Regions from separate parts of the Paenibacillus allorhizosphaerae genome, predicted to be linked through region 3. Evidence: riboswitches for the same ligand, from Rfam matches in the RefSeq annotation. Region 3 holds a riboswitch; each other region holds the start of a gene.
What was found. A riboswitch is a leader RNA that binds a small molecule or an ion and turns the genes downstream of it on or off. The one in region 3 is predicted to bind cobalamin.
Positions count from the first base shown of each region.

Region 1 (10,425 bases), 450 kb from region 3:
TCCGGTGCGCCCGTTATCCCCTGGCGTACGGGCGACACCCCCGGGCTCATTACGCTGTTGTTCTCGCTAACCGCCTGTCCGGTTCCGGAGGATGCCCCTGTCATCGCATGGGCCGATATCCCCCGCTGCTCCAACGGGTCAGTAGAGCCGCCGGTAGTACATGCACTCAGGGAAACCATCAACACGATCAAAGCTCCTGGAAGCCAAGTTTTGCCGTACAGCGTTCGACGCAAAGGAATCCCTCCTTCGAAAATGATGGCCTAAGCCCATTAGCTGACAGTTAACGATACCATTGTTGTTTTGCCAATGAACCCTTTTGAACAAACCTATTATATTGATGAAATGGAGCGAAGAGCACCTTCGGTGCCCTCCGCAAAAAACAGATCATTTAAGTCTTTTCTCATACACGCGAACCATGACCGCCGCCGCCATCTCCCGGGTCACCGTCGCCGCAGGCTGGAACCGGCCCTGGTCGTCACCTTCCATGTAGCCGCTCTCGAACACGCTGCGGATCGCCGGAACCGCCATTTCGTACGCCTCGTTGAGATCAGTGAAAGGATCGGACTTTCCGGCCGCCGTCTCGGGCATCCGGAACGCTCTGGACAGCACGAGCGCCATATCTTGCCGCGTCATGCTCCGGTTCGGATCGAACGCTTCTTCGGAGATGCCGCTGGCAATGCCGAGCTCCGCCGCTTTCGCCACATAGCCGGCATACCAACTGCCCGGCTCCACGTCTTTGAACGCAGTCTTCACATCGGCGGTTGGAGCGGTGCCCATCAGTCTCAGCGTCATGGCAACGAACTGGGCGCGCGTCAGCTTCTCCTGCGGAGCAAACCGCAGTTCCTTGTCGCTGACCCCTTCCATCAGTCCGTAGCGGACGGCCTTCTTCGCATATTCGGCAGCCCAAGGAGAGATGTCGGCCGCATCCGCGAATACGGGTTCGGAAACCGAACGCGCAGCAGCCGGTTTGGCTGCTTGGTAAGCCGCCAAGCTGAGCAGCGCCTGTTCCGTCGCGATGCTGCCCGACGGTTCGCCCTTCGTATGGGCAAAGCCGCCGTCTTCCTGCTGATAGCTGAGCAGCTCCGTCACGACCGTACGACCCGATTTTACAAATCGCGGATCATCCGCATGAATGCCGAGACGGACGAGCGCCAGCAGCACTTGCGCCGCGCTTTCGCTGTTTTCTTGCCCGCCGAGACGGAAACCGCCGTTTGCCTGCTGCTCGCTGGACAGCCAGGCGAGCGCTTTGCCGATAGCGGACTTGACTTCGGCGTTGTCCCGATAAGGCGCGAGCGCCGCAAGCGCCATTCCCGTCAAGTCGAGGTTCGACGCGTCCCCGCGGTCCAAAGGCCAGCCGCCGTCGCTATTTTGCGCTTGCAGCAGCCAGCGGATCAATTTGTCCTCGTTCCAAAGCGCATCTGCCGATACGCGGTATTGGCCCGAACCTAATACCGTAAGCGCAAATATCGGACCGTTCGTTCCTTGCGCCGTCATGCGTTGGTTATTTGCAATCGCCTCGATCAGGTTATAGCCTGCAATGCGTTCCGGATCGCCGCCGGCCGCTTTGACCCCGATGGCCAGCCGTTCGTAATCGGTCACGTTCCGTACAATGCCTTTTTTCTCTTCCAACATGCTTTCTGCAGAAGCAATGTAAGCGGGCGGGACTTGAACCCCTGCCGTCGCCAGCGCGTACGCTTCCCAATCGGATAGCTCCGTATGGCTTTGCACATACTTGACCGCTTTCTCGATCGCCTTGCTCACATCGTCGGCGGGTTGTTGCTGCACAAGCATGCTTTTATCGATAACGGCGAATTTCGTAAAATGATCGACTGTACCTGTGATAACGCCGGTCTTGGAATCGATCACGGCCGGAATCGGAATCCACTGCGACGTCTGCTCGTTCAGCCACACCATCGCCAGCTGCGTAAGATCATCCGCGTCCAGCGACGTTCGGATCGATATATAGACAGGGTAATCGAATGTTGTTCCGGTTGGACCGAGCTCGTAGATCGAAGAGATCAGTTCCTCGCGCCCACCGGCGTTATCCAGCTCCTGAATCGACAGCTGTTTGTCTTCCTGCAAAGCTTTTTCCGGAATGCGCAGCCTTACTTCTTCTTTCTCATCGGTGAGATCGACGGCGTCCCGCGCAGAAGCGGACCGTTCCAACGCCACCTTGTTGGCTGCCAGCGTTTGCCTTAATTTTTGTTTCTCTGCGTCCGTCATTTTTTGATTGCCGTTCAGCACACGTACCGTTTGAACCTTCGGATCTACCGGACTCGTGTTGGCGTAACCGATCGGAATCAGAGCCAGGTTGCTCTCAAGCTCGCTCGCGGCATTCGGGCTCGTCTGAATATTGCCCGCACCCGGAGGAGGCGTGCACGATTCGGTCAGCGCCGCTTTCACGTCATCGCCGCCGTTCTTCGTATAACGCCAGTCGACGCGGTCCCCGATATTGATTTTGTAGCCGCCGGCGCTTGTCGTCGGGAACGAGCAATTGACCGCGTACATCCAGCCGCTCTTCGATCCTTTATCGAATTCGCGCAAACCGTCGATTCCGCTTACGTAGGCGCTGGAGCCGCTGCCCTTCGATTGTACCCGACCCGCCCCCAAGGCGCGAATGAGGACGGAAAATGCCGTATCTCCGCTCTGCCAGTCAAGCGACTGTGAAGACAAGATCGTTCCAAGCTTATCATCGCCCGCCACGCTGATCGTAATCGTTCTTGACGGGGGCACCGGTCCTCCCGGAACGGGTCCCGGATTATCGTTCGCAGTTAAGCGTTTGACCCCGCGAAGCACGGTAGGATAGCCGTTAACGAGCGGTCCGGTAACGACAATCCGCTGGTCCGCCGCCGTATACCCGTTCGGGAATTCGGCGATGCCCTGCGCGCCCGTCCATACTTTCTGCTCTCCGACCTGCACATACACTGCAGCAGCGACGGAGACCGCCGGGGAACTGTATAAATTTTCGATCTGCGTTACTTTTACGCGGAACGGTTCGCCTGCAACAGGTTCCTCGGGTGCCAATGAAATGTCTGCGAGCATTTTGAAAGCATCGTAAGGCCCGTAGAAGATGGCAAGCTCGTCACCGTCTTGCAGCTTAACGTCCTTCCAAAGATAATCGTTGGTCCATTTTCCGTCCCGTTTAATATTGAAAGCCCAATAATCATATGAACTGCCGTATACGTACTTCGATACGGTTCCGATCTTCGTTACGTCGAAGAAGAAACCGTCTGAAGTCTCGACAGGGAGATTGTTCTGAGCAGCCAGCAGCTGCAGCGCTTCGAGCGGTGTTTCGGCCGATAGATCCCCTTCCGCAAGCGTCGTGTCCTTATGTTCAATATGGACATATACCGATGCTTTCGGCTGCGGATTGCCTTCCGAAGGCAGGGGAACTTCATACTCCCCGCCTTGCCCGCCGGTTAGCGTATTGAAAGCAAGCAGGGCAAGCAGCCCCTGATACGTCGCAGATTTGTCAGACGACGTTCCGTTTGTAACTGCAAACCCGCCGTCCGCGTTAAAATTACGGAACAATGCGGTCAGCAGATTCCCGTAAATTTTATCAAAACTTCCCGTTCTTCCGTCGATTTGCTGCGCGGAAAGTCCTAAAATTACATAAGCCAATGTATTGCTGTTGGCAATGCCGCTTTCCGAATTTAAGTCGCCGTTCCCCGACTGTATCGATGCGATCCAAGCCGTTGCTTTCGATACAGACGCTTTCACGTCAGAACGATCCTTGTATGGAGCAAGCGCCCATAGCGCCGCACCGGTCAAATCCAGATCGGACTTGCTATTGTCCAGTGCCCAGCCCTGATCCGGAATTTGACTGCTCAACAGTCGGCTGACCAGCTTATCCTGCGTCCAGGTTGCGTTCACCGGAACCTGGTACGATCCGTTATTCAATGCAAGAAGGGCATAAATCACCCCGTTAATTCCCTGCATTTCGAGCTGCGGATGATTGTAAATCCGCTCGATGAGATTGATCCCTCCGAAAGAAACGGGATCCCCTCCCGCCGCCTTGACACCTAGCGCCAATGTGACGTAGTCGGTTACTTTCGCTTGAACCTCGAGCCTCGCTGCTTGCTTCTTGGCTTCACTCAAATACTCATCCGTTGACGGCACCGTCTTGCCTGCCGCATGAAGCGTATAAACATACCAGTCTCTCAGTTCTGTATTATTCACGTCCCAATGATTCGCAACCCACGCGGACGCTTCCTCAATTGCTTGCGAAACCGTTATTATCCGGGTCTCCTCGCCGGATCCCGTATCGGTCTGGAGCGCGTTCGCAGCTGCAACACCGGCGAAGCCGCCGATGCCGCTAACGAGCTGCGCAAACAGCAGCAGGCCGATGACCAGCAGATAAAACGGACGTTTCCATGCACTAATTTTGCCCATTGTTCTCGCTTCTCCCTCTCTTCTCTCTGAACTGCCCATTTTCATAGAACCGTTGCTTAAGCCGGGAACAAGCCAAAAAAGGCACCTCCCCGAATGGAAGATGCCTGCGATCGTATGGATAGGATGCCGAAACGAAAAACCGAAGCCGCCGATGCAGAAAACGATGTTTCTGCAGCCAGAGCATAGCCGGTACAGCCGCCGATCTCACACCTCCCTATATCGCGTAGGTTCCTGGGGTGTTAACGAACAGGCAGGTCTCCTGACTTGCGCATCGACGCTGGCCCGCTTCCTTCCCATTTCTTGCGAAACAGTGGCTCTTGCGGGGGCTCCTCGCTTACAGTGGCGCGACCGTACCGGATTTTCACCGGTTTCCCTATTATGACGAGCTTCCAAGCTCGCCACCCGTTCTCTTTTTTAAAACTATGAAAATGACTTCATTATCTTATCATGACGGCTTACGCTCGTCTACAAGAAAAGCAGACGCCTCGCCGGCTATTGCTTGAACACGACGATCAGCACCCGGCTGTTTACAGCCGTAATGACAAAAATAACCGATAGCCGGGCTTGTCCGAAATAGTACAATGAAATGGCGGCCGATCCAAAAACCAAGATCTCAAATACCAAACGCCCCAGGTTGCCCACATCATATGTCGCTTTGGGAGATACGAACAGCCCCCATATGATCGCAGCAAGCAGCGGGGCTCCTATGCCTAGAGCGATTTTCAAAATCCAGCCGTTTCCGGTTCGAAAGCCCCAATACCCGAGCGCAGTCAGCGCGCATAACTCCAAAACAAACCGTAATAACAAATTTGCGCCTTTTACAATCTCCAATCGTTATTCACGCTCCATCCGTTTTTTTGATTATCGCATACGCGATGAAATCCAAACAGTTCCGGCTTTTGATTTAAAGCAAATTTATTTGGGATCGAATGGCGTTCCCGCTCCGTACCCGAAGCCGCTTTAAAAAAAAAGCAAAAAGAGGGGCGGTCCCCTCTTTTTTGGGCTTTTATTTTCTAGACATGTTGCCCTTCCAACGAAACTCTCATATATTATCACGGATTTGCGTTCATCATTTACTATCGTTCGGAGGGAATAGCGTGCTTCAATATCCTTTTTATCAACCTTGGGTGCCTTATGCCTACCCCCCTGCAAGTACCGGAGCTATGTTTTCGGACATGGATTACTATGGATACCGGAACGAGGCTCAACCTGAATCGTACAAATCTTTGCAAGAAGCGCTTGCCTTAATCAAACAATCGGTCCAGGGCGAACGGGAAGACGAATTATTTTATGACTATCTGATTTCCATCGCTCCTACGCAGGAAGAAAAGAAAATCATCGAAAGCATACGGGACGACGAGCGGAAGCATAACAACATGTTTAGAACCATTTATCAAAACTTGACCGGCCAAACGATTACGGCACTCGAAAGCACTTCATTCGAGAAACCGGCTTCATACATTGACGGCGTGAAAAAAGCGCTGTTCGGCGAGCTGGCCGCAGTCGAGAAATATCGCGATATCCGCGCAGGTCTGCCCAACCGCTATTACCGTGACATGGTATTCGAGATTATAACCGACGAAATCAAACACGCTACGAAGTACAACTACATTTTATATTTGGACCTGAGTCGGAAGAAATAAAAAATATTTCCAATCGACATATCACTTGGATGATTCGCCTGGCAGGCTGCTTAAACCAACAAATTGCTCCAACCGCGCCTTTTGAAGCAGATGGTGCCGGTAGTGCATCTCGACCAACTGAAACCACTCGACCGCGTTCAGGTCGCCGAATCTCGGATGAGCCTTCGTGCCGCTCTCCTGCATATCCGCAAGCGCGGGCTCCACTTCCTGCATGCGCCGCACCACATCGTTCAGTCCCGCAACCAGCTGTTCCTTGCTTTCCGGCTGCGCGGGCGTATATTCCGGCGTGGCCGGCACTTGAATGCGGATCCCAGGAAAGCTGCCTTGCGCAAACACCAGGCGGCCTGCCTCCGTTTTTCTTTCCGTACCACCGGTTTCCGCAGCCTGCTCCCGGCAAGCCTCGATATTTCGCAAATGCAAATATAGCGTCCCCTGAATCAAATGAAGGTACATTTGACCTAACGACCATTCGTCGTCGGATGGTTTTCTCGTAAGCTGCTCTATCGTCAGCGGCTCCAATCCGCGAATATATTGCCGGACCAAGTTTTCAAAACGGTTCAATGTCTCTTTCGTGTTCATTTACTAGAACAGCTCCTTTGATATGGAATCTGTCTATACGATACCAAAAAGCTACTGACAGCAGTATGTCAGTAGCTTAACAGCATCCTTTCAATTTCTTGCCTGATCCGTGTGCGCATCGCTTCCGGTTCGAGCACGACCGCATGACTCCCCCATCCGAGCACCCAAGGCAAAACATCCGTCAACTGACGGACGCGGAGCGTGACATAACAGGCTTCATCGGTCGTTTCGATCATATGGATATAGTAGGAGCGATTTTCCTCGATTTTCGCAGCGAAACCGGCCGGAAACCGGACACGTATGATGCAGTTTCGATCGTCCGGCGGTGCGTACTGCTCCAGGTTAAAATCGTCGGGACGCGCAAAGCGCGAATCCAACAGCTCGAGCCCGCTCATGCGGCTCAACCGAAAATGGCGCAAATCTTGCCGAAGCTCGCAAAAAGCGATGATGTGCCAAACGCCGCTTACAAGCACGAGCCCGTACGGCGAGGCAATCCGCGTTATGCCCCCGCCTTCCTCCGGCGCTGCCGATCCTTTGACATAGCGAAAGCGTACCTGACGCTCTTCGAGGACGGCAAGTCGCAGCAGCGTCAGCTTCCGCTTCTCCGGGTCGGTTACGTTTCTGCCCGGATTTAGCATCCTGAGTCCGCTCCGGACTCGCGCCGCCTCCTGCAGGACGGTTCCCGGCAGCACCGACTCCAGCTTCGCGCGGGCCGCTTTCGCCTTGGAGCGGTAGTCCTCGTCGAATTGCTGCTCCACCATATCTGCACCGAGCAGCAGCGTTACCGCTTCTTCCGGCAGGAAGCTGACCGGCGGCAAAAAATAGCCGTCCATGAGCGAGTAGCCTTGACCGGGTGCGCCGATGACAGGCACCCCGGCTTCGCTGAGCGCCTGAACGTCGCGGTAAATCGTACGTACGCTCGTCTCGAACGTCACGGCCAAATCTTCCGCCCGCAGCGTCCCTTTGCGCTGCAGCTCCAGCACAATGGCCAGCATCCGGTCGGTCTTATTCATCGTCTGCCCCAACCTCCATTCCGGTGACTACACTTCGACGACCGTTAGTTCCTTCGGAAACGAGGTCAGAACCTGAACGCCTTCCTTCGTGACCAAGACGTTGTCTTCAATCCGCACGCCGCCCAAGCCCGGGATATAAATGCCCGGTTCCGCCGTAAATACCATCCCTTCGCGCATGAGATCGGCATTGTTCGCATGGATGGACGGATATTCATGAATTTCCAGGCCGAACCCGTGCCCCGCCCGGGTAATGAAGTATTCGCCGTATCCTTTTCGTTCAATGCAGCTTCGCGCCGCAAGATCGAGGCTGGCGAAGGAAGCTCCCGGGTGCACCGCCTGAATCATTTGCATGTTCGCCTGCAATACGGCGTCATATATTTCCCGGCACTTGTCGCCGACGTCGCCTACGGCGAACGTTCTTGTCAGGTCCGAAGCGTATCCGTCGATAAATACGCCTGCATCGAACAGCAGCAGCTCGCCTTCCTGAATCGGTTCCATACCCGGTACGCCATGCGGCAGCCCGGTTTTGGCGCCCGATAACACCATCGTATCGAACGAGGGACCGTCCGCTCCGAGCTTCTTCATCCTGTGCTCCATTTCGGCTACGAGATCCAGCTCCGTTACGCCGGGCTTTACGAGCGGCAGCGCTTGATGCAGCACTTCCTCGATGCAGCGGATCGCTCTCCGGATAGCAGCAACCTCCGCATCGCTTTTCACGACACGAAGCTGAGCCAGCTGCTGATCTATATGCACCGCTTCCTCCGCTCCTGTCGCTTCCATCAAACCGTGATACCGCTTCACGTTCAAATGGTCTTCCTGGATGCCGATCCGCTTGATCGCACCCTTCATATGGCGCTTCAGCACTTCATACGGATTATCCGTGTCTTCTAGCGGAACGATGCGGCTTACGCTCGAGCTTTGCACCGCCTTCTCATAGTCGAGCAGCGGCACGAGGAGAAACGGCGGTTCGTTGCGCGGGCAGACGAGCGCCATAAACCGCTCATGCGGTTCCGTATAAAAACCGGTAAAATAATAAATAAGCTTCGGCAGCGTAACGAACGCAGCATCCAAAGCTTCCGTCTCCAGTAGGGAATACAATTGACTTAACCGTTCGTTCATCGCGAATAACCGCCCTTCATCCAATATACAATCCGTTCACGTTACGCAGATTATAACATACTTGAAGTACGGAATCCTTTGGCTGATCCGAGAGGCTGCTTCTTTCCGGCAACATCCATTCCGCCGCGAAACGTCCGGACAAAAAAAAGAAGCGGCAGAGAAACGCGTTCTCTTACCGCAACCCTTGCTGCTGTTTCAACAAATCGCGAATTTCCGCAAGCAGCTCTTCTTCTTTGGACGGCTTCGGCGGCTCCGAAGGCTTGTCCTCTTCTTTCCGCTTAAATTTGCTTAGCGCCTTGATGAACAGGAAAATCGAGAATGCGACAATGAAAAAGTCCAGAACCGTTTGCAAAAACACTCCATACTTCAGAATGGCGCCGCCAAGCGGTAAGTGAAGCCCCGACAAGTTCAGCCCGCCAAGCAAAAGGCCAAGCAGCGGCATAAGCACGTCGTTGACTAGCGAGGATACGATTTTCCCAAATGCCGCTCCGATGATAACCCCGATTGCCAGATCGAGAACGTTTCCCTTTAACGCGAATGCTTTAAACTCTTTCCACATCGTGTAAAAAACCTCCTTAACCATTTCCAATGCCGCCCTGCGCCCCAATAACCGGCATACAAAAGCGCGGCGGCATTACCGTTGTTTTTGAGGCAAGCGATTGGACAAGCTCTTCCTATATACGACTTGTCTTTACTCGCCAACGGGTAATAGTATAACACCAACAGCGCACATTATCTTCATAAAAATTGAAAATGGCCGCATCGCATGCGGCGGCCATTTCATGAGCTTCGCCCTTAATTCGACGGCTCCAGGTAGAACGCCGCACCGCCGCGCTCGTTGACCGCCCGGGCGGTCATGCGGTGGTACTCGGCAATTTGCCGGACGATGGTCAGGCCCAGGCCGAATTGGCCGTTCGTTCCGGTTCGGAACGGTTCGAACAGCTCGGCGGCAGCCGCTTCGTCCAGCATCGGGCCGTCGTTCCATATGCGGACCGTCGGCTGGGCCGGCTGACCGGCGTCCGCCCCGGCGCTCTCCGCCGGATGCTGCACTTCGATCGTAATGCGTCCCTTGGCATAACGCAGCTGATTATCCAGCAAGTTTTCCAGCGCGACACCCCATTGCTCCCGGTCGCCGCACACCATCGTATCGCTGTCCGCCTCCACCGCCCATTCAATATCGGTCCTCCGGTAGCGCAGCCGCTCCACCACGTCCTCGATCACGGTTTTCAGATCGAACGGCTGTAACGATTTTTCGCGTGAGGAAACATAGTTCAGTTTATTCAAATACAGCAGGTCGCGAACCCGCTTCTCCAGCCGGTCCGATTCTTTCATTATGACTTCGACGCTCTCCTTCAAGCTGCCTTTCGGAAACAAGCCGTCCATAATCGACTGAGCGTAGCTGCGGATCACCATCACCGGCGTTTTCAGCTCATGAGAAATATTTTGCAGGAAAAACTGCTGCGCTTTATCTTGCCGAACCAGACGCAGCCGCATCGTTTCGATCGCGCGCGCCAGACGGCCGATTTCGTCCGATCGGGTCGTCGCAAGCGGCTCATGCCAGTCGCGTTCGGACATGCGCCCGACGTGGCGCTCCATCTGCACGAGCGGGCGCGTCAAATATTTGGCGAGCGCAAGACACGGCAGCCAACTGCACAAAATGAGCGCGACCATCAGAAGCA
Region 1 covers NZ_JBHSRV010000004.1:71,670-82,094, forward strand. Annotated here, with positions in the region: gene ACFQI7_RS16630 (DUF4430 domain-containing protein) at 1-233, opposite strand, end outside; gene ACFQI7_RS16635 (S-layer homology domain-containing protein) at 385-4,392, opposite strand; cobalamin riboswitch at 4,625-4,813, opposite strand; gene ACFQI7_RS16640 (YrdB family protein) at 4,885-5,223, opposite strand; gene ACFQI7_RS16645 (ferritin-like domain-containing protein) at 5,490-6,035, shown strand; gene ACFQI7_RS16650 (DinB family protein) at 6,057-6,614, opposite strand; gene ACFQI7_RS16655 (helix-turn-helix transcriptional regulator) at 6,683-7,627, opposite strand; gene ACFQI7_RS16660 (M24 family metallopeptidase) at 7,655-8,746, opposite strand; gene mscL (large conductance mechanosensitive channel protein MscL) at 8,919-9,305, opposite strand; gene ACFQI7_RS16670 (sensor histidine kinase) at 9,542-10,425, opposite strand, start outside.
Region 1: another riboswitch for cobalamin. It lies ahead of ACFQI7_RS16635 (S-layer homology domain-containing protein); the one in region 3 lies ahead of ACFQI7_RS18740 (ribonucleoside-diphosphate reductase subunit alpha).

Region 2 (10,425 bases), 110 kb from region 3:
AGTACGGAGATGACGGTCAGCCCGCATTCCTGCTGCCACTTTCGAATCCGGTCCATCATGTCCACCTGGTACCCGATATCCAGAAACGTCGTCGGCTCATCGAGCAGCAGCAGCTTTGGCTCTTGCGCCATCGCCTTGCCAAGCGCTACCCGCTGCCGTTCCCCTCCGCTGAGCTCATCTACGGTCCGCCCTTCCAGCGGACGCAGCTTCAGCCAATCCAAAATATGCTCTACCAGCTGCGTGTCGGCCTCTCCCGATTCATTCCCGAGCCAGTTCTGGAACGGGTACCGTCCCATCTCGATCACCTCGCGGACCGTAAATCCGAGCGGCGGAAGCGCATCCTGGTGCAGCACAGCCAGCGACTTCGCGAGCGTTTTCCTGTGAATTCGCTGTACCGGCCGATCGTCCAGGCGGACTTGACCGGATGTCGGACGCTCCACCCCCGAGATCGTATGCAGCAATGTCGATTTGCCGCTGCCGTTCGGGCCGAGAATGCAGAACCATTCCCCCGGCTCTACACGAAAGCTGATATTGTCCAGCACTTGCCGGGAGCCGAACAATTTGTTCAGCTGCTCCACTTCGACTTTCACCAATCGCGCCCCCCTTTCACGTCGTTTCACCAATGCTCATGCCGTCATCAACCGGACGATGTCATCCCGCGCTTATTTCGGCGCAGCAAGTAGGCAAAAAACGGGGCGCCCATGAACGCCGTCACGATCCCGAGCGGAAGCTCCGTCGGGCTGAGCAGCGTGCGGGCAATCGTATCGGCCCACAGCACATAAATTGCGCCGCCGATCAACGAGAGCGGCAACAGCAGGCGATAATCCGGCCCGACCATCAGTCGGAGCAAATGCGGGATCAACAGACCGACGAAAGCAATCACGCCGGATACGGACACGGCGGCCGCCGTTATCAAGGTCGATACGAGCAGCACGATCAGCTTGGTCCGCTCGACGCCCACGCCAAGATGCGCCGCCTGCTTTTCCCCGAGCGCAAACAGGTTCATCGCCCGGCCGTACCCGAGCAAAATCGCGGCGCCGACCGCGAGGTAAGGCAGCAGCACAAGCGAATACGACCACCCGCGGAGCGCCAGGCTTCCCATCAGCCAAAAAATAATTTCGTTGATGACTTGCTTGGACATCGCCACCATCAGAGAGACGAGGGCGCCCAGAAAAGCCTGCATGACGACGCCGGACAAAATGACCGTCTCTATCCGCAGCTTGCCGTCGGTCCGCGCCAACAGAAGCACGGTTCCAAGCGAAAGCATGCCAGTAATAAAGGCAATGATCGGAACGGTCCATTGACCGAACAAAGCGTACTGCAGCCCAAACAAGATGAGAAAGGCGGCACCCACCGACGCTCCCGACGATACGCCGAGCGTATACGGATCTGCGAGCGGGTTGCGGAGCACGCCCTGAAAGGCCGCACCGGCAACCCCAAGCGCCGCACCTACCAGCATCCCGAGCGCAACGCGAGGCAGACGGACCCGCCAAATGATTTGCTCCGACGAAACATTCCAGTCGGCCGCGATCCAATCGCCGAGTCCGGGGACTGGATGCAGCATAATTTTCCAAACGTGAATCAATGGAATCGGCACCGCGCCGATGGACAAAGCCGCAGTTGCGGACAGCAAAAGCAGGGCGAATGATGCCCCGCCCCAAATCCACAGTTTCCGCTTCATGTTATTTCACCCGTTCCGGGTAAATTCCTTTGGCAAACTCTACGAGCGCCTCGGTAATCCTCGGGCCCGGCCGGCTCATCGTATCTTTGTCTACGCCTGCGAGCTTGTTCGTTTTTACCGCTTCGATCTTATGCCAGCCGCTGCGCTCGCGAATGATCTGATCGATCGTTTTTTTCGATTGGTCGTCGATCAAATTTTTCGGATACAAAATGACTTGCGGGTTCGCCGCAATAATTTTTTCTTCGCTGATCATCACGTAACCCTTCTCGCCAGATGCCACGTTCACACCGCCCGATACCGTGATCAGCTCGTCGATGAACTCGCCTTTTCCGACCGTCCATCCCGGAGAAAACTCGATAAATACTTTTTTCTTCTGCTCCGGCGTTAAGTCTTTGACGGCATCCGTCACCTTCTTGCGGTCCGCTTCCATCGAGGCGGCCAGCTTCTCGGCCTGTTCTTGGCGGTCAAAGATTTGACCCATCATACGAATATTGCTGATGACATCGTCGATCGTCTTCGGTTCCAACTTAAACAAGTTTACTTTCAGCCCGCGCAGTTTCTCCACGGCTGGCAATTGCATCGATACCCCGGTCACGACAAGATCGGCCCCGGAGGCGATCAGCGCCTCTTCGTTCGGCTTGACGATGCTCCCGAGCTTCGGCTTCGACTTCGCTTCCGCCGGATAATCGCAAAAATCGGATACGCCGACGACTTTATCGCCAAGGCCAAGCGCAAACAGCGTCTCCGTCTCCGCAGGAGAAACCGACGCGATGCGTTCGGGCGCCTTCGTAAATACGAATTCTTTCCCCGTCGCATCCTTGACCTTGAGCGGATACGCCGTCTTTTTGGCGGCATTCCCCGCCTGTGCATCGCCCCCGCTTGCTTTCGGAGGACTGACGAGTTCTCCTTGCCCTGGCAGCTTGTCCTTGCTTCCGCAGCCGACGATCGCCGCCGCAAGCGTGATCGATAGCGATACGACCGCAATCGACCGCTTCATCTTGCTCTTGCTATTTCCCCACATCCAACTCATCTCCCATAAGTACTCGAATGATAACGATCCGTACAGCTTCCGAGTCGAAGCCCTTTCGAAGTCAATCCTTCATTAAAAAAGCCCCCGGCTCCGCAAGTACGGCAGCAGGGGGCACTATAGTCACTTCGCTTGCGGCGACCGTTCACCGTAGATCATCGGTATGGCCGCAGCCGGCAGGCTGTGCATTCTGCTCCTTTTCCTCGAAAGGATACAACTTTATTTACCGTTCAGGCAGGTTTCCTGGCTCATGGATGACGGAATGTCCGCTGGGCTCCGCCTTCCCGTCCGTATGAACAGTGGCTTAGCGTGGAGCTTTGAATCCATTGACAGTGGCGGGACCGCGCCGGATTCGCACCGGCTTCCCTTTTAACCCGCAGCTTAACGTTTCAAGCCGGGGCACCCGAACAGCTCTATTCAATTTATCCGGGTCGTCCGCTTTCGCGTCCGTATCCCCCGGGCATGTTTATTTCTGCGCGATTTGCTTCATCACCTGTTTCGACTGTTCCATATTCGGCGCATTCGCAGGGATGAAGGCGTACAGGTCTTTGCCGTTAAAATTTAATTCCGTAAACCATTTCGTCTTGTCCATCGGAATGCCGTATAAATGCTTTTCCGACTTTCCGTTCTCCGTAATCTCCAGCACGCCATCGGGGAAATCTTCCGCTTTCGCCAGATCGTCCAGCGGAACATAGCCGCCTTGCTGTCCAAGCGCTTTGAACTGTTGCGTGGGAATAATGATAATGCCGTTCTCCGCTGCAGCGATCTCCACCATTAATTTCTCTGCCGAAAAGATCGGCGTCGTCAGCACTTTCACCGTCGGAGCCGTGCCGAGCTTGGATTGGAGCGACTGTCCCAGCTTATCCGCCACTTCATTAGGCACTCCGTTTGCGGACATTAAAAATATCGACACATCCGCCTTCGGCCCCCCGCCGCAGCCCGCCAGTACAAAAAGCAGCAGCAGAGCGATCAGCAATTTCCGTTTCATGAGGCCTCTCTGTCCCTTCTTCGCCGGCCGCTGTGACCCAGCTTTCTATTGCTTCATCTTACCATAAACAAGCTTCCGTTTTCAAAAAAGTTTATGACAAAAAAAGAAGCCGATTACGTTCGGCCTCTCTGGTTTTGATTCATGTATTCATTAATTTTTTTGTCAAGCTCCATGCTGATCTCGACGACCTGAGCAGATGTGAGGCTGTTGCCGCTTTGCACGAGTTTCTCCAGTTCGATACGCAGCCGGTAAATATCCTCTTCTAAAGATAATGCAGATGAGGCCTGTTTTTTTTCTCCAAAAAACCACTTAGCCTTTTGATCGTTCTCACGAATCCAGCCGAAATGCAAGTACCGGCGAAGTTGATATTCCGGAAAAGCCATTGTTCATCCCTCCCACTACATATCTTTAGTCCTATGTAAGAACAGTTCCATAAACTATAAATATATGAAACTTCTCTACTATAAAGATACCAGTTTTGGAATCGATTGAAAATGACTTATTTTGACGTTTGATGTCGAATTTACAGTTTTTGGATAAACTTTCCTATACGTTCGATCGCTTCCGTCAGCTGATTTACGGAATAGGCGTACGAACAACGCAAAAAGCCTTCGCCGCCCAGACCGAACACTTGACCCGGCACCGCTGCGACTTTAGCCTCAAACAGCAGCCGCTGCGCAAATTCTTCCGAACTAAGACCCGTCGACTGGATCGACGGGAACGCATAGAACGCACCCTGCGGCTCGTGGCACTCCAACCCGATCTGGCGGAATCCCTGCACGACCAAACGACGGCGCTGGTTATACGACTCGACCATCCGGTCTTTCTCTTCCATTCCGTTCTTGAGCGCCTCCAGCGCGGCGACCTGACCCATCGAAGGTGCGCACATCACCGTGTATTGATGAATTTTGAGCATAGCCGAGATTAGATCCCGGTGTCCGCAAGCGTAGCCCATACGCCAGCCGGTCATCGCGAACGCTTTGGAAAAGCCGCTCACCAGAATCGTTCTGTCACGCATGCCGGGCATCGCCGCGAAGCTGACATGCTTTTGTTCATACGTTAATTCGGCATAAATTTCATCGGAGATAACGATCAAATCGTTCTCTTCCACTACTTTGGCGATCGGCAGCCAGTCCTCGTAAGTCATGATGCCCCCGGTCGGATTGCTCGGGTAACAGAGGATAAGCAGCTTGGATCGCGGCGTAATGGCCGCCTTGAGCGACTCGGCCGTCAGCTTGAACTGGTCTTTGGCGAACGTTTCGATGCCGACGGGAATCCCGCCGCCGATCTTGGCGATCGGGTTGTAGGAAATGTAGCACGGCTCCGGAATCAAAATTTCGTCCCCTGGCGACACGAGCGCCCGCAGCGCCAAATCGATCGCCTCACTGCCTCCTACGGTGACGAGCACCTCATCGGATGGTTCATAAAGCAGTTGGAACGAATCGTACAAATATTCCGCAATCGCCTCCCGCAGCTCAGGCAATCCCGCATTCGGCGTATACTTCGTATTGCCGCGCTCCAGCGAATACACGCAAGCTTCGCGCACATGCCATGGCGTACTGAAATCCGGTTCACCGACGCCGAGGGAAATGATGTCTTTACTGCCGCTCACCAGATCAAAAAACTTCCGAATGCCCGAGGGCTCGATTTCGCGTACCAACGGCGCCAAATAACGGCTCATGGAAGTGTCTTTTTGCGCTTGATCCTGTTTATGCTCTATCATTGTTCCTCAGCGTCCTTTACGGTGAGATTAGCAGGCGGCGGTCATCCTCATGGTCTTCGAAGGTAATTCCGTCCTGCTTATATTTTTTCAAAATAAAATGCGTCTTCGTGGAGAGCACCCGATCGATCGGGGACAATTTGTTGGACACGAAGGACGCCACTTCTTTCAGCGTCTTTCCTTCAATCTCCACGAGCAGGTCGTACGCTCCCGACATCAAATAAACGGACTTCACTTCCGGATATAAATAAATACGCTCTGCGATCGCATCAAAGCCGCGTCCGCGCTCCGGCGTAATTTGCACCTCGATAAGGGCGGTCACTTTCTCGTTGTCGACCTTCGCCCAATTGACCACCGTGGCGTATTTAACGATGACGTGCGCTTCTTCCAGCTCCCGGATCGCCTCCGCCACTTCCGCCTCCGACGCACCAAGCATGGTCGCGATAAGGGCCGGAGAACGTCGCGCATCCTCTTTGAGAAGCTCGACGATTTTCATCTTAAATTGTTCCATGGTTTGGGTCCTCCTCCAAAGCTTATTTTTTCATATTACACCCAACGGGCTGTATTTGGCAAAGGGAATTGTCGACTGCTTACAGCAAGCAACCCCCATGCAGGCATGGAGGTTAGGCGATTCATCTATGTTCAGCAAAGATTTCCGCATCGTTCATTCAAACATCAGCAGCTTGCGCATATAATTTTCGATTTCCCGCTCCCGGTACGACGGCAACACCGTAAACTCGAATTGCGGCTCGCTGTTGATTCCTTCCACCAGCCGGCCGATCGCCACGAGACGATCATCTTCATCGTATGCGGCGATGACGCGGCGGCTTTGCGAGCACACTTCGTACACGAGCGGCCCCGCCGCGGCGGAATCGGCGATGGAATCCGCCAGTTGCCTGAATTGCGATTCTGCCGGAAGCTCATTATGCAGTGCGATTTTCATACCCGTTCTCCCTTCGAACAGAAATGATAAACATCATCCTGTAATTATTATACACATTTATGTATATTTATTCAATACTTATTTCGTTTATTCCGGGAATAAAAAAGGTGTTTGTCCCGTAGACAAACACCTCTCATTCATTCGTATGCAGTTCCATTGCATGATTTCAAAATATATCCATACTGAGGTACCGCTCGCCCGTATCCGGCGCGATGCACAGTACCCGCTTGCCCTTGCCGAGCTTGTGCGCCACTTGCAGTCCCGTCCACACCGAAGCTCCGGCCGAAGGGCCGACCAGCATCCCTTCCAGCCTGGCCAAGTCCCGCGTTGTCTTCAGAGCGTCTTCATCGGACACCTGGACGATTTCGTCGTAGACGCTCGTATTGAGAATGGCAGGCACGAAGCCGGGGCTTGTGCCGACCAGCTTATGCGGTCCCGGCTGCCCTCCCGATAGTACCGGCGAACCTTTCGGTTCCACGACATAAATCTCGATGCCCGGCAGCTTCTCCCGAAGCACCTCGCCGGTTCCCGTGATCGTTCCGCCTGTGCCGGAAGAAGCGACGAACGCATCGAGCTTGCCTTCCATCTGCTCGATAATTTCAACCGCCGTCGTCACCCGGTGAATATCGGGGTTAGCCTTATTCTCGAACTGCTGCGGAATGAAGCTGTTCGGCGTCCGATCGCGCAGCTCGATCGCCTTGCGGATCGCGCCCGGCATCCGTTCTGCGGCCGGTGTCAGCACGACCTCCGCACCGTATGCCTTCAGCAGGTTGATCCGTTCCTTGGTCATGTTATCCGGCATAACCAGTATCGCTTTGTACCCTTTGGCCGCGGCGTTCATCGCCAGACCGATCCCGGTGTTGCCGCTCGTCGGCTCGATAATCGTAGCTCCGGGCTTGATGATCCCGTCCTTCTCCGCCTGTGCGATCAAATTGAACGCCGCGCGGTCCTTCACGCTTCCGCTCGGATTAAAATATTCCAGCTTCACATAAAGCTCGGCGTCATCCGCTCCGACCAGTCTTCTGACCCGAACCGCCGGAGTGTCGCCGATCAACTCCGTAATGCTGTTTACCATTTTTCTGTTCCCGCTCATGCTGCCGCCGCTCCTTTCGGCATGACCTCCGCTTGGTCATACTGCTAATATTCCCCTTTATTTTATCGGATAAGTGAAGTTTGTCAAGCAATCGACCACATATCGGGCATCCGCCCCTACGCCGCCTAGCAAAGCCGAATTGCGGCTGCGAAGCCACGGAAGTCCCAAATAATATAGCCCGCCCACCGGGCTGATTCCCCGCTCGTGCAGCGGATTGCCCTCTTTATCCAGCGCCACCGGAACGTTCAACCACGCATAGTCCGGACGGAAGCCGGTTGCCCAAACAATATTACGTGCCTCCAGTTCCGTATGATCGGCAAATTGGATGGTTCCGCCGCGCTGTCCCGTCACTCTGGGCCGCAAACGGACGGTTCCGTTCCTGATGGCCCGCTTCAGCTCCGGTACAAATACCGGATCCGGCCGGCGGCGCACCGTGCGTCCGATCAGAGAATCGGCCGGGGCGTTCAAAACACCGCAACGGTCAAGCCACCAAAAGACGCTCCGGTTCATGATTTGGAGCGGAGCGAAGCGCAGCTTGCGGCTGACGGCCAGATGAACTTCCCGGCCGCTTTCGGCCAGCTCCAGTGCGATTTGCGCCCCGGAATTGCCGCCGCCCGCGACAAGGACAGCGCCTTCATGCAGTTGAGAAGGGTTCTTGTATTCGGAGGAATGAAGCTGCACAACGCCGGTCGATAGCTGCTCACTAACGGCAGGAATAAAGGGCTTGCGGAAAGGCCCGGTCGTTATCATGACCTGCCGAGCCTTATATTCTTCTTCGCCGGTTACGATGCTAAAGCCCGTCCCCTCGCTTGTAAGCCGCGTCACGCGCGCGTTAAGCTTTACCGGCAGTTCATGAATGTCGGCGTAATGCGCAAGGTAGTCCGCTACTTCGTCTTTCCCTGGAAAGCCGTCAGGAGCCCCCTTCATCGGAAGCCCCGGAAGCTGGCTGGACGCGCGCGGCGTAAACAGCTTCAACGAGTCGTAACGACTTCGCCACGTTTCTCCAACCGCACTGCCTTCATCGAGCAGTTGGAACGACAACCCTTTTTGCTTTAAAAAATAACCGGCGGCAAGTCCCGCTTGACCTGCCCCGATCACAATGACTTCGTAATTCTTAACCATGCGCTTCACACCTATTTGTTTATACTTTCATCGGTTTATGCATATCTCCGGACTTTTCAATTTGAATGGTCACATGCTGAATATGGAACTGCTTCTCCATCTTGGACACCGCCTGCCGCAAAATTCTCTGGCAATCCGCCTCGGATTCAACGAGCAGATGGCCGCTCAGCGAATCGAGTCCGGAGGATATCGTCCAAATGTGCAGATCATGCACGTCGATCACGCCGGGGATTCGCTCCAACGTCTCGCGCACCTTAATCGAATCGACATGCGGCGGCGCACCTTCCATCAAAATATTCACGCAATGCTTCACGACGCCGAAAGCCCCGCGCAAAATTAGCAGCGACACAAGCACGGAAATGATCGGGTCGGCCCAATACCAGGAAAACACGGTCATTAGAAATCCGGCCGCAATGGCTCCGACCGAGCCGAGCGCATCGCCGATCACATGCAAATACGCACTGCGCATGTTGACATTGTTTTTCACATCGCCCTGACGCATAAGTGACCATGCGCTGGCCAAATTCGCGAGCAAACCGACAAGCGCAATCAACATCATTGCTCCGCCCGCTACTTGCGGCGGGTTTTTCAGCCGCTCGTACGCTTCGTAAATAATGACGACGGCGATGAGCACCAGGGTCACTCCGTTAAATAAAGCGGCCAATATTTCAAAACGATAAAAGCCGTACGTCTTCGCGGCCGATGCCGGTTTGGACGCAAAACGAATAGCCATCAAGCTGAGCAGCAGCGCACCGGTGTCGCTGAGCATGTGCCCGGAATCGGACAATAGCGCCAGGCTGTTCGTGAAAAGCCCTCCGAAAAATTCAAGAAACATGATTCCAGCGGTAATGATCAGTGCGATCGTCAAACCCCGTTTATTTCCGTCACTCGGGCCATGATGATGTCCATGTCCGTGATGGTGCCCGTGACCATGGTGATGATAGTGATGATCGGAATGATTTGCATGATTCTGGTCCTCATCGTGGTCGTGGTTGTGGTCATGCTCACAGCCGTGTTCATGCTTATGATCATGGTCGTGATCACCGTTATGATTTTCCTTACCGGCATGATCATGCCCATGATCGCAGTTACGGTCGTGCTTATGATCGTCATGGCTATACTCTTGCTTGCCTTCAAGGTCATGAGCGCCGTTATGCTCGTGATTGTGATCTTGGTCGTGATTATGGCCTTGCTTATGATCGCTCTCCTTGCGATCACGTTCGTGTTCGTGCTTGCTCATTTCTCTCAGCTCCTAACGATGCTCAGCATGCTGGATGGCCTGCTTCAATAAAGAGATGACATGTTCATCATCGCATGAATAAAACAAACTGTTGCCTTCCCGGCGAAATTTCACAAGCCGCAGCGTACGCAAATAACTGAGCTGATGCGACACGGCCGATTGGGTCAATTGCAGCACTTCCGCAATATGATTAACGGAGCAGGCCTCCTGCGAGAGCAAATACAATATGCGAATGCGCGACGGATCGGACAACGCTTTAAACATAAGCGCAACTTCATCCACCGTGTTTTCTTTCAAAAAGTCATGACCCTGGCACTCAAGCTCCAACTCCATCCACTCCACTCTTTAAAGCTATATGAACATATACTCATATACAATGTATGCCAATCCGCTTCGATTGTCAATATTAATATCTTCCATCGATTGACTTTTCAGGAGCTTTTTTTGAAAGCCAAAAAACCGACCTCCCTTGCTTCAGGGAAACCGGTTCTTTGCAACAACGCGATCAAAGCCGCTTTTTGCCGGCGCCTTCCAGCACCGTTTTCAAATTCCGCAAGTCACTCTCCACCATCCCGGCATCCTTGGCAAACATGTCATCCGTCACGCCGGGC
Region 2 covers NZ_JBHSRV010000004.1:411,249-421,673, forward strand. Annotated here, with positions in the region: gene ACFQI7_RS18225 (ABC transporter ATP-binding protein) at 1-593, opposite strand, end outside; gene ACFQI7_RS18230 (FecCD family ABC transporter permease) at 638-1,681, opposite strand; gene ACFQI7_RS18235 (ABC transporter substrate-binding protein) at 1,683-2,702, opposite strand; cobalamin riboswitch at 2,925-3,130, opposite strand; gene ACFQI7_RS18240 (type 2 periplasmic-binding domain-containing protein) at 3,175-3,696, opposite strand; gene ACFQI7_RS18245 (aspartyl-phosphate phosphatase Spo0E family protein) at 3,810-4,079, opposite strand; gene ACFQI7_RS18250 (aminotransferase class I/II-fold pyridoxal phosphate-dependent enzyme) at 4,220-5,419, opposite strand; gene ACFQI7_RS18255 (Lrp/AsnC family transcriptional regulator) at 5,436-5,927, opposite strand; gene ACFQI7_RS18260 (hypothetical protein) at 6,081-6,359, opposite strand; gene cysK (cysteine synthase A) at 6,526-7,452, opposite strand; gene ACFQI7_RS18270 (flavin-containing monooxygenase) at 7,510-8,574, opposite strand; gene ACFQI7_RS18275 (cation diffusion facilitator family transporter) at 8,594-9,442, opposite strand; gene ACFQI7_RS18280 (hypothetical protein) at 9,482-9,865, shown strand; gene ACFQI7_RS18285 (ArsR/SmtB family transcription factor) at 9,827-10,147, opposite strand; gene ACFQI7_RS18290 (SRPBCC family protein) at 10,320-10,425, opposite strand, start outside.
Region 2: another riboswitch for cobalamin. It lies ahead of ACFQI7_RS18235 (ABC transporter substrate-binding protein); the one in region 3 lies ahead of ACFQI7_RS18740 (ribonucleoside-diphosphate reductase subunit alpha).

Region 3 (10,425 bases):
TGCGGATTTCGCGGAAAATGTTTTGGAACAATGCGAGATGCGTCAATTCGTCACGCTGAATGTATTTGATTTCCGAGACGGTGCCGAGCATTTTTCCTTGACGGCCGAGCGCGTAGAAGAAGCTGAAACCGCTATAGAAGTAGATGCCTTCCAAAATGTAATTCGCCATAATCGTGCGCATCAAATTCGCGGTCGACGGGTCTTCGATGAACCGTTCATACAGATCGGTAATGAACCGGTTGCGGCGAAGCAGATGCTTGTCCTCGCGCCATTGGTTGTAAATTTCGTCGCGCACCTCCGCGGAGCATACGCTGTCGAGGATGTAAGAGTAGCTTTGGCTGTGCACCGCTTCCTGGAACGTCTGCACGGTCAAGCACAGGTTAACCTCCGGTGCCGTAATGTACTCGTTGATGTTCGGCAGGTTGGCCGTTTGCAGCGAGTCGAGGAAGATCAGAAACGAGATGATTTTATCGTAGCTTTGCCGCTCGATCGGCGAAAGGAATTTGTAATCCTTCGCGTCCTGGGCCAGCGGAATTTCTTCCGGAATCCAGAAGTTGTTCATCATCGTGCGGTACATTTTGGTCGCCCAGTCGTACTTCACGTTATTCAGCTCGATCAGATTCGTCGTATTGCCGCCGATCATGCGGCGCTTGCCCCAATCCCGGTCGCCGTTTTCGTTGAACAGTTTTTTCTTTTGCAGTTCCATGGTTTTTTCGCTCCCCCTAAATCCCCCTCCCGAGGGGGACCCCAGAGGGCGGCTGCCCCCCGGACCCCCGCTCGGCGGAGAGTGGTACTTGTGTGCTTGTGGCTCGCGTCGGCCTGAAGCGCGTTTGCCCTGTAGGGCAAACGGCGCTTCAGGCACGCTATACGTTGGTGCGGCGGAAAGCCGGCAGGTTGGTGCAGTTTTGGCGTAGCGTTGGTGCGGGGGCGCGCTTTCGCAGCAGAGGTTCCTAGGCTTTTGCCAAGGAACCTCTGCTGCACGCTTTACTGCGCAAGCCCCTCGCGCGCGGTAGGCGGAAATGCGCTTCGCTGTTTCCGCCGTCCGCACGTGGTGCAAAAACGTAAGCGGGCAGAGGGGGGAAATGCGCTTCGCTGTTTCCCTCCTGCCCGGCGGCATCGTGCAACTGCGGGAGCCCCCGCGCAATTAGTGCAAAAGCGTGAGCGGGCGGGGGAAGGAAAATGCGCTTCGCTGTTTTCCACCCCGCCCATGCGCATTAAGCGCTGCAGCTGACGCAATCTTCGATTTCGAGGCTCTTGTTGCGGCAGTAGTAGACGGTTTTCAGGCCGTTTTTCCAGGCCGCCATGTAGAGCTCGAGGAATTCGCGCGCGGACATCTCCGGCGTGATATATAGATTGAACGATTGCGACTGGTCGATGTGGCGCTGCCGGACACCGGCGGCGCGGATGCTCCAGAGCTGGTCGATCCGGTGCGCTTCCTTGTAGAACCACATCGTCTCGGCGTTCAAGTTCGGCGCGGTTTGCGGGATGACCGCATTTTTCTTCTCCTCGACGAAAAACTTGTTGAAGATCGGATCGATGCCCGCGGTGGAACCGGCGATGAGCGAAGTGGACGCGGTGGGCGCGACGGCGAACATCCAGCCGTTGCGCACTCCGTGCTTGGCTACTTGCTCTTGAAGCTCCTGCCACTCGGGGCTGTCGTAGCCGCGATCTTCGAAATACGCGCCGCTTTGCCATTCGCTGCCCTCGAAGGCAGGATAGGCGCCTTTTTCTTTGGCGATTTCCATCGATGCCTTGATCGCGTAGAAGTTCATCCACTCGTAAATTTCGTCCGCTTTGGCAAGATGCTCGTCGGATTCCCACTGAATTTGGAGCTGCGCCAGCATTTGGTGGTAACCGCTGGAGCCGAGGCCGACGGCACGGTATTTTTTATTTGTAATTTCCGCCTGCGGAATCGGATAGTAGTTCAGGTCGATGACGTTGTCCATCATCCGCATTTGCGTCGTGACGACGCGCTCGACGTCTTCTTTCGTATAGACGCGTCCCAGGTTGGTCGACGACAGGTTGCAGACGACGAAGTCGCCGCTTTTCACTTGCGATGTGATGATCCCGTCTTCATGCTGGGTTTGGATCAGTTCGGTCGGGCTCATGTTTTGGCAAATTTCGGTGCACAGGTTGGAGCAGTAGATCATGCCTTTATGTTTGTTCGGGTTGGCGCGGTTTACCGTATCGCGGAAGAAGACGAACGGCGTTCCGGTCTCGAAAGAGCTCGTCAGGATGCGCTTCATAATATCGATGGCCGGCACTTCTTCCTTGGAAATGCTGTCGTCGTTCACGCAATCCAAGTAGCGGCTTTCCCATTCATCGCCCCACGAATCCTCGATGGAATACCCTTTTGCTTTGCGTACCTCGTGCGGGTCCAGCAAGTACCAGCTGCCGCGTTCTTCGACGGTTTTCATGAACAGGTCGGGAATGCACACGCCCGGGAATATATCATGCGCCTTCATCCGATCGTCGCCGTTGTTCGTCCGCAGGTTCAGGAAGTCGAGAATATCTTTGTGCCATACGTCCAGGTATACCGCGACGGCGCCGGAACGTACGCCCAGCTGGTCGACGGCGACCGCCGTATTATTGTAGTTTTTGATCCACGGGACGACACCGCCTGCGACGCCTTTGTATCCGCGGATGTTGGAGCCCCGGCTGCGCACTTTGCCGACATAAATGCCCATGCCGCCGCCATGCTTGGATACTTGGGCGAAGCTTTGATCGACATTGTAAATGCCCCACAGGTTGTCCGGCACCGTATCGATGAAGCAGCTGGACAACTGATGCAGCGGCTTGCGCGCATTGGCGAGCGTCGGTGTAGCGACCGTCATCTCCAGCTGGCTCAGCACATCGTAGAATTGTTTGGCCCAACGCAGCTTGTCCGCTTCTTTCATGGCCAAATGCATCGCTACGCCCATGAACAGCTCCTGCGGCAGTTCCAGTACTTCCTTGTCCAGCCCTTTGATCAAATAGCGGTCGGCGAGCGTCTTCAATCCGATGTAGTTCAGCAGGTAGTCGCGTTCCGGTTTGATGTAATTGCCGAGCTCCATAATTTCATCGCGGCTGTAATGCTCCAGTATGTAAGCGCCGTACCGTCCCGCATCGGTCAAGTATGTAATTAAAGAGTACAGGTCGCCGTAACCGAAATGACCGTATTTGCGGTTCAGACGGGCTTCTTTATATAGATCGTAAGTGAGAAGTTTGGCTGCGACGTATTGCCAGTTCGGCTGCTCGACGCTCGTTTTCTCTACGGCGACCTGGATTAACAGACGCTGAATTTCTTGGGTCGAAATTCCGTTGCGGAACAAGGGCAGCAGCGCCGTCTCCAGCTCCAGCGGATCGCACTCCGGGTACGATTCGCAGGCGAAATCGATCACTTTTTTCATTTTGGAAAACACGAGTTCTTCCTTCGTGCCGTCTCTTTTTACAATAATCATGCGCGTTCACTCCTTAGCATATATGCACTAAAAAAATGAAAAACATGCTCCGCCGTCCCAAGGCAGATGCATGCTGAAATAAAGCGTTGTTCTTGCGACACATCCCTATCTGCCGTAGGGGCTTGCGTGCCGTAGACAAAGGCAGGTATCCTGGCTTCGAAGTACAGCGCTCGCGGCGGCCTTCCCGATCCGTGCGGATCAGTGGCGAAATTTGCCGAAAGCCTCTTCGTTACAGTGGCGGGACCGCTCCGGAATCAAACCGGCTTCCCTTTTCAATCTTCCACAACATATCGTGGTGAAAGATACCTCAATCTACAATATGTAGTTTTTGTGAGTGCTAAAATGAATTTTACCTATCGGCTCTTCATCTGTCAATCTATTAATTTTTTTCGACAATGGGAGGAAAATAGAGTCGCCCGGAGAAGGGGGACCCGCGGGTTTGGTTCGTACGTCCAAAATATGCTACATTATAGAAAGCTGCGGCATGAGCGCTTTAAAACAGCCCGAACAGAGGAACGCAAGTCGTTTGCGATCATGCTGCACAAGAGCCATGTCATTGGATTGATGGACTGCAGAATGCAACAAGCTATGTCGTTTGGATTAACAATTGTTCTTAGGCCATGGAGGGAGAACCGTGAAAAAATATTTTACACCGGAAGAGGCGAACGCATTGCTGCCCGCCGTTATCCTCGATCTCGACAGGCTGCAAAGCATAAGCAGGCGCCTTGAAGTGAAGTTTGCTCAACTGCAGGCGCTAAAGGCGCATGTTCGCAAGTACGGCAAGCCGGAAGGCGAGGACCCTTTCTTTTCCATCGAGTGCGAGCTGGAAATGATGCAGCTTGAGGCCGATGCCGGTTTCCGCAGCTTGCAGATGAAGGGGGCTCAGCTCAAAGACCTCGATACCGGTTTGGTTGACTTTCCTGCGATGATCGACGGGATCGAAGTGCTATTATGCTGGAAGCTCGGGGAAGAACGAATCGAGTATTATCACGGGCTGGACGACGGGTTTATCGGCCGGAAGCGGCTCTCGCAGGAGTAAGTTGATCGAATCTTGTCGATTAGCAGGAGATTAGCTCAGATGGTTATATTTTTCTTCCTGTTAGCCGGCTGTTTTTCGTCGGACGTGATGACTAGGAGGTTTATGAAATTGCTGCACCGCATCAGAAGGCTGGGGCTCCTGCCTGGAGGGGCTTCTTTGTACCGTCTTTCCACAGGTACTTTTATTTTTGTTTTTTTGATAAGCATGCTGTTTGCCGTCCTTGGCGCCCGCGAAGCAAGCGCTCACGCAAGCCTCATTGAATCGGCTCCCGCCGCTAACTCGTCTTTGACGCAGTCGCCGGAAAAAGTCACGCTGACCTTCAATGAACGTCTGGAAGAAGGGCTGTATTATTTGCGTGTATTCGATGCCGAGAAACGCAAAGTGACGGACCGCAGCGCGGTCATGAACGCATCGAAGACCGTTCTTTCGCTGGATCTGCCGAAGCTGGAGAAAGGCACGTACCTTGTAACGTACCATGTAATTTCGGCGGACGGGCATCCGGTGGACGGCACCTACCTGTTTGCGGTAGGACAAAGCCTCGACAACATCTCCGGGGGAACCGCACCGCAGACGGGCCACCTGCAAGGACATGGCGGTCTGATTGACCGGTTTACGCTGGGAGACGGGCTGCGGTTCGCTTCGCGCATCGCTTTTTATATGACAATGCTCGCTTTTACGGGATGGCTGCTATGGATGCGATGGTTCGGCAGCGGAACAGCGGAGCCGGTACGCGCAAGGCTGAGGCTTTGGGGCGAACGCATTCAGCAATCTTATTTGATCGTTTATATTTTGTTCATGTGGGCTCATCTGTGGCAGCTTGTCGGCGACGGCGGGGCCCAGGAACTGCTGCGGCTGTTCACGGCGACCGGAATCGGCTATGCCTGGATCGGAGGCTTGTTGCTCGCCCTGCTGTCTTTCGTGATGCTGTATCGCAGCGCCTTGCTGGATTATGCATGGGTTGCGCTTGTATGGGGAGCGAAAAGTTTCCTCGGCCACGCCGCCGCCTTTGAGCCGAAGAGCGAGACGATTTTGCTTGACTGGCTTCACTTGGCTGCAGCTTCCGTATGGGTCGGCGGTTTGCTGTTCATGCTCGTATTGTGGTCAAGCGCAAGGGAAGAAGCAAAACGGTTGTACGGCTCGTTTTCGCTGGCTGCGCTGCTCGCTATGTTGCTGCTGATCGTGTCCGGCGTCATGTCCGTATTTATATTCCTTCCGGATATCGCTTATATTACGGAAACCGCATGGGGCAAATATTTGCTGGTCAAGTCGGGGCTTGTGCTGCTTGTCGTCATTACCGCGACGCTCATTCGGCTTGGTTACCGGCGCAGGAAGGAAGCATCGGTCGGCTTGCTTGTCCGGACGGATGCAGTACTGATGACGCTAATCGTTGCGATCGTAGGCATATTCACCTACTTGACGCCGCTCCCGGCCAACGAGCCTTTGAATTGGCATGTCATGGGAGAAAAAATTCATATGACGGCGCAGATCAGTCCCGCGGCCCCCGGCGTAAACGATTTTACGGTCAAAGTATGGCTCCCGGATTCACTCGGGAAACCGAAGCAAATCATTTATAAATTGCAGGAACAGAAGAGCGCGGACATCGCGCCGATCGAGGTGCCGCTGGAACCGTTTGAGGATCAAAGCTTCGACGAATCGTACGGGATGAAAAAATATAGCTACAAAGCACGCGGCCCCTATATCCCGTATCCCGGCTATTGGAATTTGGAGATTCGGGTCATGAACTCCGCCGACGACGAGACCGTCTACGAAAAGACCATACGCGTGTACTAAGCGGCATCTGATGTATAGTCCCGGGGGACCGTCATTATCGGTCATGAAATATAGGCCTAAATAACCACATTTTTCTTGTACATTTGGTTCCTCCGTTTTACAATAAAGCTAACACCTTATACAGGAAGCAGAGGAGCATCATGGTGAACAAGAAGGTTTCCGCAGGAACGGCTTCGACTCGCGGACGTTATGTACAGGCCAAGATTTTACAGCATGTTTCCGAGCTGCGGTTATGGTCGGTTTTGGCCGGTGTGGAAATGTTCATGCTTACTGCAAGGGAAGCGTTCGGCTACCGCAACGATGCTGCGGAATATATCAGCACGTCGATGATCGTCTTGCTATCGGTCCCCCTGCTGTACATTGTTTTTATGAGGCGAAACGGAAAACCGGCCAAAGTCATCGGACAAGTTTTGGCGTTGATTTCCGGGCTGGAGCTGCTGGAGTACGGCGTCCGCCTGGTACTTCGTCTGCCGACGAACTGGTCCGGCGAGCTTCTGAGTTGGGCCGGAACGGCGGCGCTGCTGGTGCCGCTGCTTTATTTTGTCATCGTGGATATTCGCCACCGCGAATTTACGGAGCGCCAGCTTACGTACATGGCATATCACGACGTGCTGACCGGTCTGCCGAACCGTCAAATGTTTCAGAAATCGTTAAGCTTGTCCATTCGCGGGTCGAAAGCCTCCAAGTGCATGTTTGCCGTGCTGTTCATCGCGCTCGATCGGTTTAAGAACGTGAACGATACGTTCGGCCACGCGTTTGGCGACCTGCTGCTGATCGAAGCTGCGGACCGGCTGAAGGCGGGGCTGCGTCCCGGCGACCGGGTATCCCGGCCGAGCGGCGGGGAATTTACGGTGATGTTGAAGGACGTCGCGGACCGGCAGGAGACGGAGCGGATGGTCAAGAGCATCATCGACCAGATGTCCAGACCGTTTGTGATCGACGGTCACGAGGTGCGGGTCGGCTGCAGCGTCGGCATCTCGATCTATCCCTTTGACGGCGGCGATGCCGTTACGCTTATGAAGAACGCGGACACGGCCATGTACCGGGCGAAGGATGAAGGCAAGAACGGCTTCGCGTTTTTTGCGGCGGAAATGAACGACAGCGTCATTCAAAAGCTGGTCATGGAAGAGTGGCTCAACAAAGCGATGGAGCAAAACGAATTGATGCTCTATTACCAGCCGCAGGTCGATATGACCGCCGGGCGCGTCATCGGTATGGAGGCACTGATTCGTTGGGCGCATCCGCGCATCGGGTTCATCTCGCCGGCGGAATTCATCCCGCTGGCGGAAGAGACGGGGCTGATCATTCCGCTGGGGAAGTGGATTTTGCGCAAAGCCTGCATGCAAAACAAAGCATGGCAGCTTCAAGGCTACCCCCCGCTTAAAATGGCGGTGAACATTTCGCCCGTTCAATTTTACCAGCACGACTTTGTGCAAGAGGTGCTGGACGCACTGAACGAGAGCGGGCTGGAGCCGAAATACCTCGAGCTTGAGATTACGGAAGGCGTCGCGATGAATCATGTGGATCAGGTGATCCACAAGCTGCAATCGCTCCGCAATCTCGGCGTGCATATTGCGATGGACGATTTTGGGACAGGCTATTCTTCCCTACACTACTTAAAGAAATTTCCGATCGACAAGCTGAAGATCGCCCAGCAATTCGTGCGGGACATCACGGTAAGCCCCGACGATGCGGCGATCGTACAGGCGATTATGGCGATGGCCCGAAGTCTGAAACTGCATGTCATTGCCGAAGGCGTGGAGACGGAGGAGCAGCTCGACTTCTTGATCCACGCCGACTGCAAAGAAATTCAAGGATATATTTACAGCAAACCGCTTCCGGCGGAAGAAATACCCGGCTTGCTGGAGCGGATTTCCGCGTAAGGAGCCGGCAGCGCGGCGACCGATTGGCGTCGGCTTTGTAGGCACACCGGCTATCCAAAGCAGGTCAACATACGAACAGGAGCGTTTCCTTCCCCGTGAGGGATAAGAAACGCTCCTGTTTTATGTTTGTGCCGGATTCCCGGCGCCGCTGCTACATCTGAGTTCGAGTCGTTTGCTGCGACGAGGATACGGCGTCTTGGCTTTTCACCTCTTTGGCCCCGCGGTAGCACATGTAAAAGAGCAGCCGCGTGATGGCGATGACGATAAAGCATCCCCATAGCGGCAGGACGGCGGTCAAGAAGCCTGCGATCAAGGCGCCGACGGCGTTGCCTGCATTCATGACGAGCTGAAAGTCGGAGAAATACGCCATTTCTTTGTTATGCCTGCCGGCTTCATTCATCATGATCGATTGCGATACGACTTCATGCACGGCAAGACAGACGCCGATCCAGCCTTGCAGGGCAAGAATCGCCCAGAAGCTGTCGATGAAGCCGTAGGGCAGCACCGAGAGCGCCATTCCGATGACGGCCGCGCCGTACACTTTCATGAGGCCGAACCGCTCCATCCAGCGTCTGGCGAGCGGGAGCAGCAAGGTGGACACAATGCCCGCCGTGACGACAAAATAGGCGATCTGCGAATTGCTCAAATTCAGCACTTTGACATGGTAAATAATGAACAGAGGCGCAGCCATGGCGATGCCTACGTTGTTCAGTCCCATCCACCACGTCTTGCGGTCGCATTCCTGAAAGGGCCGTACGAGCGCCAGACGGAATTTGTACTTTTCGCGCGGCGCGAGTTCGGCGATCAGCGACATGCCGGCGAACGTTGCGATGCAGCCGACGAGCATGGAGATGACGTAATTCATCGGGAATATATGGTTATAGGCGTCTAAATATTGGCCGATCCCGAAGCTGCCGATCGTCACGATAATGATGCCGATCATTTTGTTGTTGCTGAATATTTTCGGAAACTCGCGCGGCTCGACCCACCGGCGCATAATCGCGGGCTGCTGGGCGCCGTTGACCATGACGGCCACCGCATTAATGGACCAGAAGAACAGCAGATATGGAATCGGGTTCGGCAAAAGCACCGACAGCGCCATCGATAAAAAGGCAAATTGACGAACGTAGCCGCTGGTCAAAAAAACGCCTCTGGTCACGGGCAGCTGTCGCGTCAGAAACGCGAGAGACAGCGCGCAGAACAGAGGCGGCAGCGAATTCGACAGCGCAATTTCAAAGTTGCTTGCGCCCAGTCTTGCAATCAACACTTGCAGAAACGTAAAAAAGCTGACGCTCTTAATATTTTGCAGTGCGGCATCCAGATAGATTCGGGTCGACAGCTTCATTACGTCTCAAAACCTTTCGCGGGTAGATTTCTAATGTATTGTCATTAGTCTACCGCGGGGACAAACCGATTCCCATGGACGGTCTAATCGAAAAACATGGATTTTTATGCTTCCTCGGCGTTTGCCTTATTCCAATTTTGCGGATGGCCGTCGCCCACATAGTTCGCGGCCGCTGCGTTCGAGATCACTTGCTCCGGACTTTTGCAGCCGGGAATGACGGCGGTAACGGCCGGATGCTTCAGGCACCAGGCGAGCGCCCACGTCGCCATATCCATGCCTTCCGGCACTTCCCGTTCACGGATGCGCTCGACCTCCTGCAGCTTGGCAAGCGTCTGCTGCGGGTCGTGGCGCTGCCTTACATCGTTGTCGCTAAACGTCGCGCCAGGTTTGTATTTACCGCTCAAGTAGCCGCTGGCCAGCGGCACGCGCGCAAGAACGCCCAAATCCTGCCGCTCGCAGGAAGGGAACACCCGCTCTTCCGGCTTGCGGTCGAGCCGGTTGTACACCACCTGGATGACCTGCGAGCCGACTTTTTCGGAGGTATCCGTCTGATGCAAATTATCGTTGCTGCCGATCGAGGTGCCGAGATGGCGGATTTTACCGGCCTGCACCTGCTTGTCCAGCATCGTCCACAGCTCGTCTTGATCGAATGCCTCGTCCGGTCCCGAGTGAAACTGGTACACGTCGATGTAGTCGGTCCGCAGTGACTGAAGCGATGCCTCTAACTGCGCGAGCACCTCTCGGGCCGAATAATGCGGCGTCCGGTTTTGATGCCCGTGAAAGTGATGGCCGAATTTGGTGGCGATGACCCAATCTTCGCGTCGTCCGCGGGAAATATAATCGCCGATTAGCGATTCGGATGTATGATCGCCGTAGCATTCCGCGGTATCGATCAGATTGATGCCGCTTTCCTTCGCCTGATCCAAT
Region 3 covers NZ_JBHSRV010000004.1:523,449-533,873, reverse strand. Annotated here, with positions in the region: gene ACFQI7_RS18745 (ribonucleotide-diphosphate reductase subunit beta) at 1-706, opposite strand, end outside; gene ACFQI7_RS18740 (ribonucleoside-diphosphate reductase subunit alpha) at 1,215-3,440, opposite strand; cobalamin riboswitch at 3,564-3,765, opposite strand; gene ACFQI7_RS18735 (DUF2203 domain-containing protein) at 4,075-4,479, shown strand; gene ACFQI7_RS18730 (copper resistance CopC/CopD family protein) at 4,582-6,270, shown strand; gene ACFQI7_RS18725 (putative bifunctional diguanylate cyclase/phosphodiesterase) at 6,411-8,153, shown strand; gene ACFQI7_RS18720 (MFS transporter) at 8,305-9,498, opposite strand; gene ACFQI7_RS18715 (aldo/keto reductase) at 9,603-10,425, opposite strand, start outside.